DNA from 2 places in the Ruminococcus sp. OM04-4AA genome. Region 1 is predicted to be linked to the other one. Evidence: a T-box and tRNA genes for the amino acid it is inferred to sense, from the RefSeq annotation. Region 1 holds a T-box; the other holds one or more tRNA genes.

Region 1 (5,672 bases):
CCGATTGGAAGCTGAAGACAAATAGCGTTCTTTCCAAGTCTTGTCTTGATCTGATCTACAGCATTGTAGAAATCAGCACCAAGGATGTCCATCTTATTGATGAATGCCATACGTGGTACATTGTATGTGTCTGCCTGACGCCATACGTTTTCTGACTGCGGCTCAACACCACCCTTAGCACAGAATACGCCGACAGCTCCATCAAGTACACGGAGTGAACGCTCAACCTCTACAGTGAAGTCAACGTGTCCCGGAGTATCAATGATATTGATACGGTGCTCTAAAGCGCCCGGTTTCACTTTTGTCTTCTCTTCCAATGTCCAGTGACATGTTGTAGCGGCTGAAGTAATTGTGATACCTCTTTCCTGCTCCTGTTCCATCCAGTCCATTGTAGCAGTACCTTCGTGAGTATCACCAATCTTATAGTTAACACCGGTATAGTAAAGAATACGCTCTGTCAGTGTAGTCTTACCAGCATCAATATGAGCCATAATACCGATATTTCTGGTTCTCTCTAATGGATATTCTCTTCCAGCCAAGATTTTTTCCTCCTAAAATAATTAGAAACGATAGTGAGCAAACGCCTTGTTTGCTTCTGCCATCTTGTGCATATCTTCTTTTCTCTTTACAGCTCCACCTGTGTTGTTAGCTGCATCAAGAATTTCATTTGCCAGTCTTTCTTCCTGTGTCTTCTCGCCTCTCTGACGTGAATACATAGTTAACCAGCGAAGTGCGAGTGCCTGTCTTCTGTCAGCTCTAACCTCGATCGGTACCTGGTATGTTGCTCCACCGATACGTCTTGCTTTAACTTCAAGAACTGGCATCATGTTATTCATAGCCTCTTCAAACACTTCAATAGCCGGCTTCTCAGCCTTAGCTTCTACTCTTTCAAATGCTCCGTATACAATCTTCTGTGCTACGCCTTTCTTACCATCAAGCATGATGTTGTTGATAAGTTTGGTAACAACTTTATTGTTGTATATTGGATCCGCTAATACATCTCTCTTCTGAGTATGTCCTTTACGTGGCACGGTCCTTCCCTCCTTAATCATATTTTCCGGTTTTTCCGGGATTAATTCATCGGTACTCACATGTGTCTTTCTATGAGATCACATTCCATGTGCTCGCAGCCGCGAAATCTATATAGCATCCGCAACCTACGACTAATCATAGTTCTGTTTGTGATACGATTTAACTATTAGTTACACTTATCTAAAATACTATACTGCAATCCGCGACTTCTTATTTAGCGTCTTTCGGTCTCTTAGCACCGTATTTAGAACGAGCCTGTCTTCTCTTAGCAACACCTGCTGTATCAAGTGTTCCACGGATAATGTGGTATCTTGTACCTGGCAGGTCCTTAACTCTTCCTCCACGGATCATAACAACGCTATGCTCCTGAAGGTTGTGTCCTTCACCTGGAATGTAGCTTGTTACTTCGATTCCGTTTGACAGACGAACTCTGGCGATCTTTCTCAGAGCTGAGTTAGGCTTCTTAGGTGTAGCTGTCTTAACTGCTGTACATACACCTCTCTTCTGTGGTGCAGATGCATCAGTTGCACGTTTCTTCAGGGAGTTATATCCTTTCTGAAGTGCCGGTGCTGTAGATTTCTTCTCAGAAGTCTGACGTCCTTTTCTAACTAACTGGTTAAATGTTGGCATTCTTTTCACCTCCTATGAATTATTCGTTACCTTGGGCTTATGCCTCAAGGGGCTGCGGATAATCAATTCGTTATCCTGATTTTCGCATCAAAAGAACAATGTCTTTTTCCACACGCTTGTTTAGTTTATTACGTTTAGCGCCGAAAGTCAAGGCTTTTTTCGCATTTTCCATATTATTTTTCATACAAAAATAACAGATGGCACTCTCTTTTTTTCTTAAGAAACCATCTGTTATTTGTTATTAAATCAAATTCTTTTTTCTAGCAACTATGAAAGTAAATCTCTTCTTTATTTTCAACGAAATAAATTAGTACGCTTTGCCCCAGTATACCATATGCTTCGCCGGTTTTCCGCAGCATACACATACATCTGAAAGATGTTCTTCCTCTTCCGGAATACATCTTGATGTAGCTCCGCCTGTCTGAGCTTTGATCTCATCTTCACAGGCTTCGTCTCCACACCACATTGCTTTGATGAATCCAAGGTTCTCATTGAACTTCTCATTCATCTCATCCATTGTTGTTGCTTCATTGATATGAGAATCAAGGAATGCTTTTGCTCTTTCGAACATATCGTTCTGCATTGTCTCAAGAACTTCGGCAAGTTTTGTTGTAAGCTCATCCAGAGAAACAACAATCTTCTCTCTTGTATCACGGCGTACGATAACTGCCTGATTATTCTCGATGTCTTTCGGTCCGATCTCGATACGTGTCGGGATTCCAAGGATCTCCTGTCCGCTGAACTTCCATCCAGGTGCTTTGTCAGAATCGTCGATTTTCACTTTGTATCCTGCTGCCTTCAGTGTATCAACAAGTTCATTTGCCTTATCAAGAACACCTTCTTTATGCTGAGCGATCGGAATAATCATTGTCTGCACCGGTGCGATTCTCGGTGGAATAACGAGTCCACTGTCATCTCCATGTACCATGATCAGCGCACCGATAATTCTTGTGGACAATCCCCAGGATGTCTCGTATACTTCATGAAGTTCGTTATTCTTATCTGAATACTGAATACCAAACGCACTCGGGAATGAACTTCCAAAGAAGTGACTTGTTGCTGACTGCAGTGCTTTTCCATCATGCATCAGTGCTTCGATTGTATAAGTATCCTGTGCTCCTGCGAATTTCTCGCTCTCTGTCTTACGTCCGGAAACTACCGGGATTGCAAGAACATCCTGTGCAAAGTCTCTGTAGACTCTCCACATCTGTTTTGTACGCTCTTCTGCTTCTTCGTATGTTGCATGGATTGTATGTCCTTCCTGCCACAGGAACTCTCTGGAACGAGGAATGGTCTTGTTGTCTTCTCCCAGCGAAGAACGGAACACCACTGATTCCACACTTTAGGAAGATCACGGTAAGACTGAACTGTCTTGCTCCAGACATCACAGAACAGTGTCTCAGATGTAGGACGGATACAGAATCTTTCCTGAAGTTCTTCCAGTCCACCATGTGTTACCCATGCAACTTCCGGTGCAAATCCTTCGATATGATCCTTTTCTTTCTGAAGAAGGCTTTCCGGGATCATAACCGGAAGGTATACATTCTCTACTCCTGTCTCTTTGAAACGTGCATCCAGGTTCTTCTGAATATTCTCCCACAGAGCATATCCGTTCGGAAGGTAGTTCATACATCCTTTAACACCTGAATAATCACATAGTTTTGCTTCACGCACAACGTCTGTATACCACTGAGCAAAATCTTCTTCTCTGGCAGTGATATTCTGTACTAATTTCTTTGCCATTGTTCTTCTCCTTTTTGTTTTTTTGCATTGCTGTCCCCTGACAGCAGTTTGCTTTTATCAGGAAATATTTTCCTAACATATAAAAAATCGCCGGGATATCGCATCCCCACGATAGGGACCGAATATCTCCGGCGGTACCACCCTAATTAATGCAATACATCCATTCTATAATCAAAACCAACACAAATGATCTCTGTATCTGCATTCACTTTCTTCTCCTTTAACGCAGGACCTACGCTGTACTTTCATACAGGGACTCCCGGGCCGGTTCCATACCGTAATGCAAAGGCTCTCACCTGCCGCCTTCTCTCTGAAGCATGCTGCGTATCTACTATTCCCGTTCAACGTCAGTTATCAAATGAAATTCTAACTGATAAAACACCCGCTGTCAAGCCAAAAAGCTTTATCCTCTGATTTCCAGAAGCTTTGCTTTCAATTCATTTTCCATATTGCGAAGTTCCGCCTCCGCTTCCCGGCGTTTTTCTCTTCCTTCTCTCTGAATGTTCATCACTTCATCCAATGTAGAGATCAGTGATTCATTTGTTGCTTTCAATGTCTCGAGATCTGCAATTCCTCTTTCAGACTCTTTTGCAGTCTCAATTGTGGACATTTTTAATGTCTCCGCATTCTTCTTCAACAGTTCATTTGTCATATCCGTCACCTGTCTCTGTGCTGCCGCCGCCTGTGAAGAATGTTCTACTCCAAGTGCAAGAAGCATCTGACTCTTCCACAACGGGATCGTATTCACAATTGTAGACTGGATCTTCTCTACCATCTGTGTATCATTATTCTGAACCAGACGGATCTGTGGTGCGGTCTGGATGGAGATCATTCTCGTCAGTTCAAGATCATGTAACTTCTTTTCAAAACGGTTGCACATCGAATCCAGATCTTTTGCTGCCTGCGCATCTTCCGGGAGACCGCTTACCTGAGCTTTGCTCATCAATTCAGCAAGCTGTGTGCTTCTTACTTCTTCCAGTTTTTTCTTTCCTGCAAGAATGTACATAGAAAGCTCTTTAAAATAAGTAAGATTCAGATCATACATTTTATCAAGTATCGCAACATCTTTCAGCAGCTGCACCTGATGGTTATCCAGTGCTTTCACGATCTGATTCACATTTTCTTCGGCTTTCGAATACTTTGCTTTCATAGATTCAACTTTATTCGATGCTTTCTTAAATATTCCAAGAAATCCTTTGCTCTCTTCTTCATCAAAGCTCTTCAGTTCAGTTACAACATTCGTAAGCAGTGTGCCAACTTCTCCCAGATCCTTTGACTTCACATTTTCCAAAGCACTTTCTGAGAAATCTGCCATCTTTTTCTGTGTGCCTGCGCCATACTGAAGAATCATAGAAGAATTCGTCAGATCGATCTGCTGTGCAAATGCATCTACCATCTGCGTTCTTCTTCTGTCAGAATCGTATCGTCCAGCTTCGGTTCTTCCGGCTGCACCACCGGTTTCTTTTTTTCTTCCTCCTGAAACGGTTTCAGTGTCAGTGTTGGCACTGTGCTTACATCCTTGAATTCATCACTCATAGTAATCCTCCACTTCTGTTTGTAACTGTTTTGATTCATTATCTGTTTGGGAAATCATTATTTTTTCAGCCCGTCTTCTGTCAGACCTTCCTGAGCAAGCATTGTATGAAGCACTGAAATATCTGAAGATACATCCCATGCTGTATCCTGGAACAGACTGTCCAGTAATTTCTCAAATGCAAGATTCAATGTATCTATCGTATCTTCAATCTCTTTCTTGGAAGAAATGATATTTTCTCCCTGTACCGGCTGTGCATCCAGCTCTTCATACGCTTCAAGAAGTTTCATCGTTGTCGGAAGATAATAATCCATCATTCTTCGCATATCATTCACAGAATCCGGATTCTGCTCCACGCGGTCAAAAATACGATCCACGAGCAGTTCCATGCGGGAAATCTTTGCCGAAATCACTTCTCCCGGAATTGCGTCATTCGCTGCCTTGATCCTTCTCACATATTCATCTCCTGCCTGTACAATCTTCTGTACTTCCGGTGAAAGGCTGTCATACTCTTCCTGCATCTTTTTCTGAGCAGCCTGCTCTTCTGCCTTGCGCTGTTTCATGTCTTCCATAAGAGCTGTATACTGATTCCATGCCTGTTCACTGACCATCAGGCAGGATTCTTTCTCATCCAGATGTCCCTGACAGAACCAGCCTTTTGTAATCATTTTTTTCACATCTTTCAGAACTTTTCTGGCATCTCGTCCTGTCGCAGAAGCAATTTCCTTAATAT
Region 2 (5,672 bases), on a different contig from region 1:
TGGCAAAGAAATATGATGTAATCGCATTAGGAGAGCTTCTGATTGATTTTACAATGAATGGACAAAGCGAACAGGGAAACAATATGTTTGAGGCTTGCCCGGGAGGTGCACCGTGTAATGTGCTGGCGCTTCTGAACAAGATGGGAAAGAAGACAGCATTTATAGGAAAAGTTGGAAAAGATCAGTTCGGAACGTTATTAAGAGATACGATTACGGAAGCCGGAATCGATGCCTCCAATCTGATGGTTGATGAAAATGTGAATACAACACTTGCGTTTGTACATACATTCCCAGATGGAGACAGAGAGTTCTCATTTTACCGTAATCCGGGAGCAGATATGATGCTTACAGCAGATGAAGTGAATCCAGAAGTGGTAAAAGATACAAAAGTCTTTCATTTCGGAACACTTTCTATGACACATGAAGGTGTGCGTGAAGCAACAAAGAAAGCGGTAGAAACAGCAAAAGCAAATGGTTGCCTTGTATCCTTTGATCCAAATCTAAGACCGCCGCTGTGGAGTTCTCTTGATCTTGCAAAAGAGCAGATGGAGTATGGATTTGGAAAATGTGATATCCTGAAGATCTCTGATAATGAAATTCAGTTTGTATCCGGTAAGGAAGACTATGATGAGGGAATCGCATATCTGCAGGAGACATACAATATTCCGCTGATTCTTCTGACTATGGGAAAAGACGGAAGCAGAGCTTATTACAAAGGCATGCGCGTAGAGAGACCAGGATTTTCAGTGAAAGCAATTGAGACAACCGGTGCAGGAGATACTTTCTGTGGAAGTTCTTTGAATTATCTGGTTGATCATGATTTTGAGAATCTGACAGAGGAACAGTTAGGAGAGATGCTGACATTTGCGAATGCGGCAGCAGCACTTGTAACAACAAAGAAGGGTGCGATCAAAGCAATGCCTGTAAAAGAAGAAGTTCTTGAACTGATTCAGAAATAATTGACAAGAAAACAGTCAATCATTATAATGTAACACAGAAACAAGGGCGTTTCCAACTTAGGTGGAGAACGCCCTTTTATCGTATCAGTTTATGATAAAGGAGGTCGAAAAATAATGCATAACTATACAAGAGATGATATTTTTCACATAGTAGAGGAAGAAGATGTCGCTTTCATCAGATTGCAGTTTACAGATATTTTTGGAACGATGAAAAATATGGCGGTAACAGTAGGACAGCTTGAAAAAGCATTGGATAACCGCTGTATGTTTGATGTTTCTTCCTTGGAAGGGGTTGCAGATGAGGAAGAATCAGATATGTACTTGTATCCGGATTTGAGTACATTTGAAATCTTTCCATGGAGACCACAGCAGGGAAAAGTTGCAAGACTGATCTGTGATGTGTATAAAAAGGACGGAACACCGTATGAAGGCGATCCACGTTATGTACTCAGAAAGGCTGTTGCGGAGGCGAAAGAGATGGGATATACGATGAATGTCGGTCCGGAATGCGAGTTCTTTCTTTTCCATACAGATGATGACGGTAGACCGACAACAGTAACTCACGAGCAGGGTGGATATTTTGATGTAGGGCCGTTGGATCTTGGAGAAAATGCGAGAAGAGATATGATCTTAACATTAGAAGATATGGGGTTTGAGATTATTTCCTCACATCATGAGATTGCGCCGGCGCAACATGAAATCGACTTTCACTACGATAAGGCGATGATTACAGCAGATAATCTGATGACATTTAAGATGGTTGTCAAGACAATCGCAAAACGACACGGTCTGCACGCGACATTTATGCCAAAGCCGAAGAGTGAGACTTATGGGTCAGGAATGCACATTAATTTGTCTTTATATAAAAACGATGGAACAAATGCACTTTATAACGCAGAGGATGAGAACGGACTCAGCCAGGAAGGATATTATTTTATTGGTGGCTTGATGAAACATATGAAGGCAATCACCTGTATTACAAATCCGACGATCAATTCTTATAAACGTTTTGTGCCGGGGTATGAAGCACCTGTTTATATGGGATGGTCAGCTAAGACAAGAGGACCTTTGATCCGTGTGTCTATGGAGAAAGAAGACAATTCAAGACTGGAACTTCGCAGTCCGGATGCTACGGCGAATCCATATCTGGCGCTTGCAGTACTTCTGAAAGCCGGGGTGGACGGAATTAAGAATCAGATTATGCCTCCGAAGAATATTGATGAAAATATTCAGAAGATGACGCAGGAAAGAAGAGATGAACTTCAAGTGGAAGAACTGCCGAGAACGCTTGGAGCTGCTACAGCAGAGCTTGAGAAAGACGAACTGCTGATCAGCGTATTAGGGAAAGAGCTTGCCGAGAAGATCATCAAAGCAAATAAGAAAGAATATAAAGAATATTGTATGCAGGTGACAGACTGGGAGATCAATCATTATCTTTACAGACTGTAGTCTGGATATCTTGTCATTGGGCATTTAGAGACCACATATATTGGTATAGAACATTTTAGAGAGAACAGATTGACAGAAAAGAAGTTAGCGGAAGAGGTGAGCAGATATGAGCAACATTATTGTCGTTTTTCCAAAGAGGGAAAATGCAGTAAATATCCGTAATAGTTTGGTTCGTGCGGGTATTGAAGTATCTGCGGTATGTTTGACAGGAGCTAAGGTTTTGCAGTATGCTGATAACTGGAACGATGGAATTGTCGTGTGTGGTTATCGGTTTCAAGATATGCAGTATACAGATTTACGAGAATCTCTTCCGGATACGTTTGACATGCTTTTGGTGGCTTCAGCGGATAAGTGGATGGATGGACTGCCGGATGGGGTTGTAGGACTTCCACTCCCAATCAAAGTTTATGATTTGGTAAATACCGTTGAAATGATTCAGCAGACACAGAGCAGGAAGAGAAGAAAGCGCAGAGAAACGATACGAAAGAGAGACGATTCTCAGAGAAAGATAATCGATCAGGCGAAAGCGCTTCTGATAGAACGAAATAACATGTCAGAAGAGGAAGCACATCGATATTTACAGAAGAGCAGTATGGAAAGTGGAACTAATATGCTCGAAACAGCACAGATGGTGCTGACAATTATGAATGAATAAGAGGCAGTTGTTAACAGTAACGAATAAGAAGTGCTGTAAACAATAATAAAGGAGAGGACTGTCAGTGATGACAGCGGAACGGAGAAGAGAATGAAATTTACAAAAATGCAGGGAATTGGAAATGATTATGTGTATGTAAACTGTTTTGAGGAGAAGGTGGAAGATCCATCAGCGTTGGCAATCCAGGTGAGTGACAGACATTTTGGAATAGGATCTGATGGATTGATCCTGATCTGTCCGTCAGAAGTGGCAGACTGTGAGATGGCCATGTATAATGCGGATGGCTCCAGAGGAGAAATGTGTGGAAATGGAGTTCGCTGTGTCGGAAAATATATGTATGATTACGGTCTGACTGATAAAAAAGAGATTACAGTTGAGACTTTAGCAGGAATCAAAACACTTCAGCTTTTCATAGAAAATGGAAAGGTTGCGAAGGTTCGAGTTGATATGGGAAGTCCAATCTTGACACCGGCAGAAATTCCGGTTGTGGCTGAGGGAGATAAAGCTGTAGATGAACCGATTCTTGTGGATGGAAAAGAATATCATATGACTTGTGTATCTATGGGAAATCCGCACGCAGTCGTTTATGTAGATGATGTGGACAATCTTCCGATTGAAGAAATCGGACCGAAATTCGAAAGCCATGAGAGATTTCCAAGACGTGTGAACACAGAGTTTGTAAAAGTGTTGGATAGACATACTGCACAGATGCGTGTTTGGGAGAGAGGATCTGCTGAGACACTTGCCTGCGGAACAGGAGCATGTGCTGTAGCTGTTTCTTGTATTCTGAATGGATTGACAGAAGATGAAGTAACTGTAAAGCTTCTTGGCGGAGATTTGGAGATTCAGTGGGATCAGGAGAAGAACACGGTTTATATGACAGGACCGGCAACTGTTGTATTTGATGGAGAGCTGAAATAAAGATTTGATTAGAATGCGTTGACTAAACTTTCATTTTAAGATTTTTGGTCAACGCATCTGTAACAACAAAGAGACTATAATCCTAATATACAAAAAAAGAGATTACAAATTGTAATCTCTTAAAACATCGGAGTGACAAGATTCGAACTTGCGACCTCTACGTCCCGAACGTAGCGCTCTACCAAACTGAGCCACACTCCGATAAAATAGGGAACTTGCCGAAGCAAATTCCCAGCTACGGAAAAGGGACTTGAACCCCTACTAACAGAGTCAGAGTCTGCTGTGCTGCCAATTACACCATTCCGCATTACTTGAGTTTTGTTTGTTGCTTGTTTCAAACAACATGGTTATTATATCAAAGCTACAGAAAAATGCAACCCCTTTTTTTATATTTTTACGTTAGACTTTTTAAAGAAATTGTCTTAAATGTCAGAAAATTAAGAAAATTTGTTTCGCCAAACGAAAAAGGGCATCGACAGTAGCGAAAAAAGCATCAATGGCAGAAAAAAGGGCATCGACAGTTACTAAAATCTATAAGATTACTCTACAAGAAAAGCTCTGCAATAAATACAACTGCGCAGCAAAGAACTGCGACTGGCAGCAGTCCTGCACCGCACCATGCGGCCACAACTCCAACAACGAGAGCGAGGGCTCCGGAGATTGGAGACTGTGTGGCATGAAGGATTGCCGGGAATGTCATCACTGCTAGTGTGACATAAGGTACATAGTATAGAAAGGACTGAAGAAACTGGTTCTTCAAAGGTTTTCGGATCAAGGTCATCGGCAGTACGCGGATGAAATAAGAGATACCGCCCATGATAAGAATATAGATATAAATATTGTGTGTCATAATTTTATTCCTTCTGAGTAACTGAAGTTACGTTTTTATTATTGCTTAGTTGAAGCTGAAGTTTCGTCTTCTGTCGGTATCGGGAAGAAGAATGCTGCTCCGGCTGAAAGTGCGACGGTCAGTATGATTGTTCTGGTACCATCCGACAGAGTGGAGATCCAAGGTAGGCAAGTTGCTGCGAAGCTTGAGATAAATGCAAGAGTAACCAGTCCTGCAACGACTTTATTCTGCTTTGAAGGAGGAATGATGATAGCGATAAACATTCCAAAGAGGGCAACACTAAATGCACTGACCATACGTGGTGACATGATATTTCCGGCAATGACACCGAGCATAGTTCCAAAAGCCCAGCCCGGAAGCGGAGTTACCATCGCGCCATAGGTATAATAAGGATTTAAAGTACCGGGTCTGCTGATCGCAATTCCAAAAAGTTCGTCTGTGATATCATAACTCATCAGCAGACGGTGTCCTAACGAAAGGTCGGGACTTAAACGCTGACTCATGGCACAGCTCATCAGAAGATAACGTGCATTTGTGATCAATGTGACAATTGCGACCTCAATATAAGGAGAGTTTGCAGCAATTACAGTCAGTCCGGCATACTCTCCGGCAGATGCATTATTTAACAGACTCATAAGGAATCCCTGAAATGCATTCAGGCCGATATTTCTTGCGGCGATACCGATTGAAAAGGAGACCGCAAGATATCCAAGTCCAATCGGAATTCCATCGCAAAAACCACGACGAAATGCTTGTCTATTAGATTCTTTCATAATAATAAACCACCTTAGTTACAAATTTTGTCTCTGAGGGATATTGTATCATTTCTGCGGAGGAA

The links. The T-box of region 1 lies ahead of proS (proline--tRNA ligase). A T-box ahead of a tRNA ligase gene usually reads a tRNA of that ligase, here a tRNA-Pro.
Positions count from the first base shown of each region.
Region 2: it encodes a tRNA-Pro, which carries the amino acid that the T-box ahead of proS (proline--tRNA ligase) is inferred to sense. The anticodon was not compared.

Region 1 is NZ_QTZH01000035.1:954-6,625, reverse strand. It holds gene fusA (elongation factor G) at 1-539, opposite strand, end outside; gene rpsG (30S ribosomal protein S7) at 561-1,031, opposite strand; gene rpsL (30S ribosomal protein S12) at 1,243-1,662, opposite strand; partial or broken gene proS (proline--tRNA ligase) at 1,970-3,405, opposite strand; T-box leader at 3,516-3,759, opposite strand; partial or broken gene DXB52_RS10520 (toxic anion resistance protein) at 3,809-4,941, opposite strand; gene DXB52_RS10515 (5-bromo-4-chloroindolyl phosphate hydrolysis family protein) at 4,999-5,672, opposite strand, start outside.
Region 2 is NZ_QTZH01000016.1:49,446-55,117, reverse strand. It holds gene DXB52_RS06845 (carbohydrate kinase family protein) at 1-959, shown strand, start outside; gene glnA (type I glutamate--ammonia ligase) at 1,074-2,408, shown strand; gene DXB52_RS06835 (ANTAR domain-containing response regulator) at 2,515-3,063, shown strand; gene dapF (diaminopimelate epimerase) at 3,154-3,984, shown strand; tRNA gene DXB52_RS06825 (tRNA-Pro) at 4,112-4,185, opposite strand; tRNA gene DXB52_RS06820 (tRNA-Gln) at 4,220-4,291, opposite strand; gene DXB52_RS06815 (AzlD domain-containing protein) at 4,529-4,834, opposite strand; gene DXB52_RS06810 (AzlC family ABC transporter permease) at 4,873-5,607, opposite strand.